One region of the Acerihabitans sp. genome, then DNA from elsewhere that is predicted to be linked to it. Evidence: predicted binding sites of a transcription regulator. Region 1 holds the regulator's gene; each other region holds the start of a gene.
The links. The regulator Fur, encoded in region 1, represses iron uptake genes when iron is present. The targets are predictions, from matches to a motif close to ATAATAATGAGAACNACTATCAA.

Region 2: a site for Fur is predicted at 1,431-1,453, ahead of fhuE (ferric-rhodotorulic acid/ferric-coprogen receptor FhuE). Genes of this name have one in related genera too.
Region 3: a site for Fur is predicted at 1,124-1,146, ahead of fepD (Fe(3+)-siderophore ABC transporter permease). Genes of this name have one in related genera too.

The regions. Positions count from the first base shown of each region.
Region 1 covers NZ_DASWOM010000030.1:14,864-18,123, forward strand. Annotated here, with positions in the region: gene alsB (D-allose transporter substrate-binding protein) at 1-144, opposite strand, end outside; gene alsR (transcriptional repressor AlsR) at 166-1,053, opposite strand; gene fur (ferric iron uptake transcriptional regulator) at 1,617-2,087, opposite strand; gene fldA (flavodoxin FldA) at 2,439-2,954, opposite strand; gene ybfE (LexA regulated protein) at 3,131-3,260, opposite strand, start outside.
Region 2 covers NZ_DASWOM010000093.1:58,414-61,673, reverse strand. Annotated here, with positions in the region: gene fhuE (ferric-rhodotorulic acid/ferric-coprogen receptor FhuE) at 1-1,306, opposite strand, end outside; gene VGC33_RS16145 (LysR family transcriptional regulator) at 1,592-2,575, opposite strand; gene argH (argininosuccinate lyase) at 2,736-3,260, shown strand, end outside.
Region 3 covers NZ_DASWOM010000111.1:63,028-66,287, reverse strand. Annotated here, with positions in the region: gene entS (enterobactin transporter EntS) at 1-1,035, opposite strand, end outside; gene fepD (Fe(3+)-siderophore ABC transporter permease) at 1,169-2,158, shown strand; gene fepG (iron-enterobactin ABC transporter permease) at 2,158-3,156, shown strand; gene VGC33_RS18765 (ATP-binding cassette domain-containing protein) at 3,153-3,260, shown strand, end outside.

The sequences.
Region 1 (3,260 bases):
TTTCTCGATACCCTGTTTCATCTCAACCCAAAAAGGGTTGGATAAGGTTTTCAACACTACGGCGTAATCGGCCGCCGCGTGGGCGACGGTGGATAACATCAGTCCACAGGCGGCGCCCCCGACCAGTTTGATAAATTTATTCATTATTCTATCTCCAAAAGAGAATTATTTATAATCACGCTTAAGGTACTTGGTAATGGAACTCGTTTTTTCCAGATTTTTATTCGCCAGCTCGATATCCTGCCGCGCCACCGAAACAAAAAAAGCATCAAGCAGGGTAAGTTGCAAAATACGGGCCGAGGCGTTCCTGCCTAATAACGGGGTTTCCGGCGCGGGTGAGCAAATATTAAAATCCGCCAACTGGGCAATGGGAGAATTGCTGCTATGGGTTATGCAAATAATTTTTGCCCCATTATCCTTGGCAATCGACACCACCCGCTTAAGATCGCTGGTACGGCCCGAATGCGACACCACCAGCGCCACGTCGCCCGGTTGCAACAGCGAGGCCGACATCATCATCAAGTGGGCGTCCAGGTAGGCATTGCAACGCAGGCCGATTTTCAGGAATTTATGCTGCACGTCCGCACAGATGGAGTTGGAACCGCCGACGCCGTACAGCTCGCGCTGGTTGGCGGCAAAAAAACATTGGGCCGCCTGCTGGATCACGTTGGCGTCGACAATCGCCTGGCCTTCGACAATGGTGCGCACGGTCAGGTTAAACACTTTATTGACCACATCTTCCGGACTGTCGGTAGGAGAAAGCTCGGCGGTGATATCATGATCGGCATGATCGAAATATTCGACGATGGCGCTGCGCAGCTGCCGAAAACCGCTGAAGCCCAAAATTTTCGATACCTTGACAATCATGGCCTCCGACAGGCCAAGGCTCAGGGCCACATCCTTGATACCCGATACGTCGGTCAGGTTGCCGGGGGATAAAAACCATTCCACGATGCGGCTTTCGTTTTCGGTCATGCCTTCCTGTTTGATACGAATATAAGGGGCAATGCCGATACCGTGCGGCATATCGTTTTGCAGGTCTGAATCATTCATCGGGTCTTTCTCGGGTGATTAACATTGCCTGTCACTATATCACCATGGCGAAAGTTTAAAATCTGCAGCGAACTTCACGTTTTATATAAATTTATAAATTAATGTTTTCTGTAAAATATCGGCGCGCCAAGGAACCAGACCAGTATTGCGACGGTGGCGCTGCATAATACTTATGTTAAACAATAAGATAGGTAGACTGATCTTTTTTGTTCAGCTTTATGGATGTTAGATAGGGGGGAGGGTCTGATTTGCCACTCAATTTTTTTGCTAAAAATAACAGTGAATAAAAGGACTGTATTTCAATCAATTACCTCGTATGGTGGTCCGCGGCGGCAAAAGGTGTGAACATTGGCTTTATTAATTTTTATATTCTGTGAAGTAAGGATGCGAAAAGGGCGGCCGGGCGATGGGCGGATTGGTGACGCTGGGCAAAGCCATGCCCGGTGAACCGAGGAAACCGGTGATGGATGGGGCGGGGGTTTATCGGATGGTATTGAAAGCTTGGGCATGATGAGAAAGCGGCGTGGACAGCAGCCGCTTTAAGAGAACCTGTAACGCCGCGGTTATTCCTTTACGCCGTTGAGCATATCGGCGTGGTCGTGCAGCGTTTCGTCTTCACGGCAATTGCCGGTTTCACAATGTCCGTAAAGATATAAACTATGATTGGTCAGCTTGATATTGTGTCTTTTGGCGATGTCACGCTGGCGCGCTTCAATGAACTCATCGCGGAATTCGATGACCTTGCCGCAATCCAGGCAAATCAGGTGGTCATGATGATACTGTTGCGTCAGTTCAAAAACCGATTTGCCGCCCTCAAAGTTATGGCGGGTGACGATACCGGCATCGTCAAACTGGTTTAGCACACGGTATACCGTGGCCAGGCCAATTTCCTCACCCATATCTATCAGCTTTTTGTACAAATCTTCCGCACTGACGTGATGGCATTCCGGATCTTGCAACACTTCCAGAATCTTCAGTCTGGGAAGGGTGACTTTCAGGCCGGCCTTCTTCAATGCAATATTATTGTCAGTCATGCGGGTTTAGTCCTGTTACTTTGATAATCTGATTGTAGGCTAGCTTAGCCTATAACATCGGTCGGCCCGAAAAATGTGACGCCGTCTCATTATAGGACTGCCTGTCCAAAATGAAAGCGGCGCGTTGTTAACAACTATAGCCCGTTTTGCGAAGCGAATTCTGCAACATTTGCTAAAAAGGGTGGAACCGCTGCGCTATTGTACCGCGTTGTGGATAAAAGTTAAAAACTTGTATCTATTAATTCGAAAGGATTTAGTTATCAGCAAGGTCGGGAATGCCGCCCCGGGGACGCGACGGCTTCCGACTCCCTTGCCGGGCATTGCCCATAACGGCAAAAATGCCGCGTGGCTTCAGCCGAGCTGCAGTTCCGCGCTGATTTGCCGTACCCAGCCGTCCACGCGTTCATTGGTCAGCTCGGGCTGGCGGTCTTCGTCAATGGCCAGGCCGATGAAGTGCTGGTCGTCCGCCAGCCCTTTGGAGGCTTCGAAATGATAGCCGGCGGTAGGCCAGTGACCGACCAGGGTGGCGCCGTTGGGTTCGATGATATCGCGGATGGTGCCCATGGCGTCGCAAAAATACTCGGCATAATCCTCCTGATCGCCACAACCAAACAACGCGACTTTTTTCCCTGAGAAATCAATTTCTTCCAGGGTCGGGAAAAAATCATCCCAATCACATTGCGCCTCGCCGTAATACCAGGTCGGGATGCCGAGCAGCAGGGTGTCGAACCGCGCCAGGTCTTCTTTACTGCTTTTGGCAATGTCATGAACTTCGGCAACATCCGCACCCAGTTGCTTCTGAATCATTTTGGCAATATTTTCGGTATTGCCGGTGTCACTGCCAAAAAAAATGCCTACAGTCGCCATGAGTTTGAAAACCTCTTAAATATTATGGATGTGTTCTATAACAATCAGTCATCTTCTGCGGCAATCATAGCAGACCCTCAACCGGGGAGAAACTCGCCAGCCGGGTTTTGTCGCAAATTTGCCCGGTACGCGGCCTGTGGCGGCCCACGCCATCGCGTCTTTCCGCGCCGGCGGCGCTATCCCCGCTGACCGTCCGCTCCTTGCTGCCGCTCCAGCTCGGCCAATAAAATAAGTTCAATCAGCTCGCTGCGCGACAGGTTTTGCCGGTAGGCCAGCTCATTGAGCGCGTCCACCGCGTCGGCATTA
Region 2 (3,260 bases), on a different contig from region 1:
CGTCGGCGATATGGCCGTTCCAGTTGTTATAATTGCCGATATCGGACTCGGTGATGGTGGCCTGGGAATTGAAAAAATGATTGTTCTGTTTGCTGTAGCTGGCGCCGGCCACCAGTTCATGCTGCCGGCCCAGCAGCTCAAAGGGGCCCGTGGCATAGGTATCGACGGAATCCAGCTTGCGTTTGCCCTTGTTCCAGCCGCCGTAGGCGGAAATGCCCTGGCCGGTGTCCTTATCCGGGAAACCGTCGGCATACATCAGCTTGGAATCGAAATCGGTTTCGGCATGGGTGCCGTTTACCCGCAGTTGCCAGCCGTTATCAAAGCGCTGGGTTAAATCGGCAAACACTTTTTTCGACTCATGATTGGAGTAGCTCCAGTCAGGCGCCGGATTGAAGCTGCGGTCGAAGTGAGTGCGGCTGCCGTCGCTGTACCAGGTCGGCAACCCGCCCCAGGTGGGGTTCGACGTGTCGCTTTCCTGATAGTCGTATCCCAGGGATAAGGTCGTGGACTCGGTCAGATCGGCGTCGATTACGCCATAAATAAACTTTTTGCGGTTATGATAGCGATCGAGCCAGGTATCATTATCCTGGTAACCGGCAATAACGCGCCCACGCACATTGCCGGAGTCCGTTAGCGGCGCGGACAGGTCCGCCACCATGCGCTGCTTGTCCCAGGTACCGTAAGTGCCTGAAACAGTGCCCTGGAATTCACGGCTATCGGCGTGTTTACGCACCATATTGACGGCGGCGGAGGGATTGCCCGAGCCGGTCAACAGCCCCGTTGCGCCGCGCACCACCTCGATACGATCGTAAATGGCGGTATCCGAACCCGAGTCGCCGAAGTTCCAGACATCGCTGAGGGTGGTGGGAATATCATCATAAAGAAAATTGTTGATGAAAAACCCGCGGGAATAGTATGTCGAACGATCGGAGTCAATGTTATTGGCGTTAATACCCGTGGTATTGGTCAGGGCTTCGCCTACGGTTTGCAGGTCCTGATCCTGCATGCGCTGCTTGCTGATGATGCTGACGGACTGGGGGATATCACGCGGCACCAAGAGCATTTTTGTCCCGGCCCTGGTGACCGGCACACTATAATCCTGCCGGTCGGTGCCGGCTTCGCCGTTTGCCTGGGCATCGACCACCATGGTTTCGTCAGACGATTTTTTGCCGGCGGGCGGCGCGGCCAGCGCCAGATTGAAAGATGAGGTCACCAAGACGGCGATAAGGGATAAGGCAAATACACCGCCCGATGGATTTTCCCTGCGCCCATTGGCGGTTTTTATTACCCCTGGCACTGACTGCATTATCGTTCTCCATAAGATTGTTATTATCACATCGATTCAGTCAGTTAAATGAACTGTTCCCGGTTCGCCACGGCTTTTGCCCAGACTGTTTTATTGGATGTCACGATGTGAACAAAAAAAGATAATGAGAATACTACTCATTAGCTTTACATGTGTAAATAAATTTAACGGTTGTAATATTAACGGGAGGATTCTGTAAGCATTGGTCGCAAGCAGGGCTGCTCGCCGGCGGTGGGACCGGGGATGGGCTGCCCCGGGGTGGTGCAACGCCATGGGACGGGCGCGCTATTTTGCCCCGGAATGATCCGCCGGGACGACGGCGGTATTCTTAAGCGCGTCACGGAATAATTTCACCACGGAATTTAACGCCGCGCCTCGTTTAACCACCAGATTAAACGGCGTGGTCACGTGGATACTTTCCGGCTTGAGCGCTTTTATTTTTCCTTCATGCACATAACGGCTGATATAATGCGCGGGCAGAAATCCGACATAATTACCGGTGAGGATAAGCATGGTAACCGCTTCGACCTGTACCGCCACGGCGTTTGAAGGGGAAAATTGCAGTGCGGGATTTTGATGGCCATGATTGGTGTAAAAATGCCTGATCAGGCTGGCGCCGGCAATACGCTCGTTGGTTAAGGCTTCGGGCGCAATGGAAAAAAGCTCGTGCTGACTGGAGCAGCAGAGATGCGCTATTTCATTATATAAAAAGAAATAATCAAAATCGGGTTTTTCCTGATAGACGGGTATTATTCCACAGGTGAAACGCCCGTCGATAACGCCGCGCTCGATTTCCTCGAGCTGTGTGGCATGGAGGCGTACGCTGACCTTGGGCGCCTGGCGGTGTATCTCGCTTAGCGCCCCGACCACCGGCGATTGCGCGTCGGTGATGGTATTATCGATAATGCCGATATTTAATTCGCCGAATATTTCATGGCGGGCATGATTTAAGGTGTCGCGAAACTGATTTATCGATGAAAACAAATCAAGGCACGCCAGATAAGCCACCTTGCCATGCTCGGTCAGATAAAAACCCTCGCGCCCACGGGTACAGAGTTTCATGCCGAAACGGATCTCAAGATCGGATATCTGTTTACTTATCGCCGCCAGGCCGATATTCAATTCATTGCAAGCCGCGGTAAACCCTCCGGCCTCAACTACCGTTTTGAACACCCGCAAAAGCTTTAAATCCGCAACGCCAATATTCTGCTGATTAATATCACTCTTGACCGGTGACGTGTTTCCAAATTTGGAAAGTGGACTTTCCATAATAACTATTTACCCCCACGCCCTCGTTCTCCATTATCAATTTAACCGCCTTATTTATCTTATTTCGCCATTATCGGCGGATGTTGATAATCCTTCCCGTCCTGGCCATCTACCAGGGAATCGAAAGATTGCAACATCCATGCCATGAAAGGAGCATGCCATGTCACATCCGGTGGAACGTCTGTGGGGGGCGCGGTTTAAAAGCGGGCCCGCCGCCGCGCTTAGCGCGCTGTCGCGCAGTCCCGACGCCTATTTTGCCCTCACCGCCTACGACCTGGAAGGCTGCCGCGCCCATGCCTACGAACTCCAGCGCGCCGGTCTGCTCGACGCGCGGGAAACCGCCCTGATGGTGGCGGCCATCGCGCAATTGGCCGAGGACCATCGACTAGGACGTATCCAGCCCAGCGCCGATGATGAGGATGTGCATACCTTTATTGAACGCATGCTGACCGAGCGGCTGGGCGAACTGGGCGGCAAGCTGCGCGCCGGCCGTTCGCGCAATGACCAGACCGCCAACGATTTGCGGCTTTACCTGCGCGACAACGTCCGCAAAATCGTCCGCGACCTGCTGGATGTGCAAACGGCGCTGGTGAAACAGGCGGAACAGCATATCGGCAGCATCGCTCCCGGCTTTACCCATCTGCAGCAGGCCCAGCCCATCGTATTCGGCCACCAGCTCATGGCC
Region 3 (3,260 bases), on a different contig from region 1:
CAGCAAAGCGTCCGGCGTCAGGTGTTGTATCAGCGCATATTGCAGCAGCGAATTAATGGCGCTGAAGTAGCCAAATCCCGCCAAACACAGCAATGCCAACGGGTAATACGGCATCAGGCCGAGCATCGCGGCGGTAATAAATGCCGCAATGGCGGTGGTAAGCAGCATCAGTCCCGGTCGCGGCGTGGCGGCGAGCCGGCCGCTGGTAAACGCGCCTATCGCCGCGCCCAGCGGCACCGCCGCATACATCAGCCCCAGCCGGGCGGCATTGATATGCCAGCTTGCCGCCAGCGCTGGATAAATCACCCGCACCGCGCTCGTCATGGTCAGCAGGGCGCCGACAAGCGCCACCAAACCGATGGTTTTATGCCCGGACAGATAGGCCAGGCCTCCCGCCAGCGCGCGCAGCGGATGCTCATTGGGCTGGCACGGCGGCGCCAGCCTGGGCAGGCGCAGCAGCGGCAGCAGTGTCAACAGCGTGCCGAACGCCGCCAGCCCGTAGTTCCAGGCGACGCCGCCGGCGGCGATAACCAGCCCGGCCAACGCCGGTGATAAAATAGCGCCGAAACGTACGGTCAGCATGCTGATGGCGCCCGCCTGCATGACGTTTTCACGCCCGACCAGCGCCGGCGTGGCGGCCAGCAGCGCCGTCACCCCCACCGCGCCAAAAAAACCATCCCATACCGCCAGCAGGTAAATCGTCCACAGCGACGGTACCGGCAGCAGCGCGTTAACGCACAGGCCGATAAACCCCACCCCGCAGGTTGCGCGGGCAAACAGGATAAGCCCGCGCCGCTCGCGGCGATCCGCCATGACCCCGCCGGCCAGCAGGCCGGTAAACATGCCGCCGCCCGCCAGCGTCACCGCCAGTCCCACCTGGAAGGTGGATCCGGTCATGGCCTGTATTTGCACCGGCACCGCCACCGCCAGCATGCCGAGCGCCAGCATGGATAAAAAACGCGCCAGGAATACCGCCCGAAACGCGGGATGGGTTTTCAACAGGCTGATATCGAGCATAAAAGAGGGTTTTTGCATGAGGTGTTCACTACCCGGGGGAAATCGCCGCCATGGGACGCTGCTTTAAGGGAGGCGGTCATGCTATCATAAGTTATTGCGAGTAATAACGATAATAAATATCATTATCATACAATTTCTGTTCTGGTACTTTATGCGCCATTTTTACGGATTGCTTTTAACGGGTGTGCTGTTGGCGCTATTGATGGCGGCCAGTTTGTTTATCGGCGCCAAAACCATTCCCGCCAGCCAGGTCGTGCCCGCGCTGTCCGGCGCCTGCCGTAGCCCGGATTGCGTTATTATCCTGCAAAGCCGCCTGCCGCGCATGCTGGCCGGGCTGCTGGCGGGCGCCGCCCTTGGGCTGTCCGGCGTCCTGATGCAAACGCTGACGCGCAACCCGCTGGCCGACCCCGGTATTCTCGGCGTCAACGCCGGCGCCGGATTCGCCGTGGTGTTGGGCATTACGTTTTTTGGCGCCGCCTCCATCGATCATTATCTCTGGTATGCCTTTGCCGGCGCGCTGGCCGCCGCCCTGCTGGTGGCGTTAATCGGCGCGGTGGGCGGCGGGCGGCTGAACCCTATTCGCTTGACCCTGGCGGGCGTGGCCCTGGCGGCGGTGCTTGATGGCATGACTTCCGGCATTTCATTGCTTAACCCCCTGGTTTACGACCAGCTGCGCTTCTGGCAGGCCGGGTCGCTGGATATCCGCAGCATGGCGGCGGTCAAAGCGGTTATCTGGCCCATCGTCCTGGGAACCGCGCTGACGCTTGGGCTGTCGCGGGCGCTGAATACGCTGAGCATGGGCGGCGAACTGGCCACCGCGCTGGGATCCCGGGTGGGACTGACCCAGTTGTTGGGGCTGGCGGCCATTACCCTGTTATGCGGGGCGGCCACGGCGCTGGCGGGGCCGATTGCGTTTGTCGGGCTGATGATGCCGCATATCGCGCGCCGGCTGGCCGGTCCGGATCACCGCTGGCTGCTGCCGTGGACGCTGGTGCTGACGCCGATGCTGTTGCTGGGCAGCGATATGGTCGGCCGGGTGATTGTTCCGGGCGAACTGCGCGTATCGGTGATAACCGCCCTGCTCGGCGCGCCGGTGCTGATTGCGCTGGTGCGCCGCCACCGCATGTTAAGCCGCTTATGATGGCGAACCGGCAATCCCGGACCAGGGTGTCGATAACCGCCGCCCTATTGCTGCTGGCCTGTCTTGGGCTGGCGATTTACGGCCTCGGGGCCGGGTCGCTGCCGCTCTCGGCCCAACAGGTGGTGGAGGCCCTGCGCGGCGCGGCGGCGCACAATGTTCAGGTTATCGTCACGCAATGGCGGCTGCCGAGAGTGGCGATGGCGTTACTGCTCGGCGCGGCGATGGGCGCCAGCGGCGCGGTTTTTCAATCGATAATGCGCAACCCGCTCGGCAGTCCGGATGTGATGGGGTTTAATACCGGCGCGTACAGCGCTGTGCTTATCGCCATTGTGCTGTTCAACGGCAGCGGCGCGGGCATCACCGGCGCGGCGCTCGCCGGCGGTCTGCTGACCGCCGGCGTGGTCTACCTGCTGGCCTGGCGCAACGGCATCCAAACCTTCAGGCTTATCATCGTCGGCATTGCCGTGCGCGCCCTGCTGGTATCGCTTAACACCTGGCTGGTGATCAGCGCCTCGCTGGAATCCGCCCTGACCGCCGGCCTGTGGAGCGCCGGATCGCTTAACGGCATGTCCTGGGCGAAATGCCTGCCCGCGGCGGTGCCGATTGCCCTGGCTTTGGCCCTGGCCCTGGCCATGTCGCGGCGCATGCGCCTGCTGGAAATGGGCGACGACGCCGCCTGCGCGCTCGGCGTGCCGGTGGAAAAGTCGCGCCTGGGTTTGATGCTGGCGGGCGTGGTCCTGACCGCCGCCGCCACGGCCGCCGCCGGGCCCATTTCGTTTATCGCCCTGGTGGCGCCGCAGATTTCACGCCGCCTGGCGGGCGGCCAAACCCTGCTGATCCCCCTGGCGGCCATGACCGGCGGGCTGCTGCTGCTGGCGGCCGACCTGGTCGCCCAGCGTTTGTTTACGCCTTACCAGCTTCCCGTCGGGGTGGTGACCGTCAGTATCGGCGGCATCTATTTAATCGGTTTATTGATCCGGGAGTCGCGTAAAAGATGAACGCTGTTGATTGGTCGTCCGGCCGCCTGAGGGCGGAACACCTCACGCTCGCCTATGATAAAAAAATCATCGCCCGCGATCTGTCCATTACCATTCCCGATGGA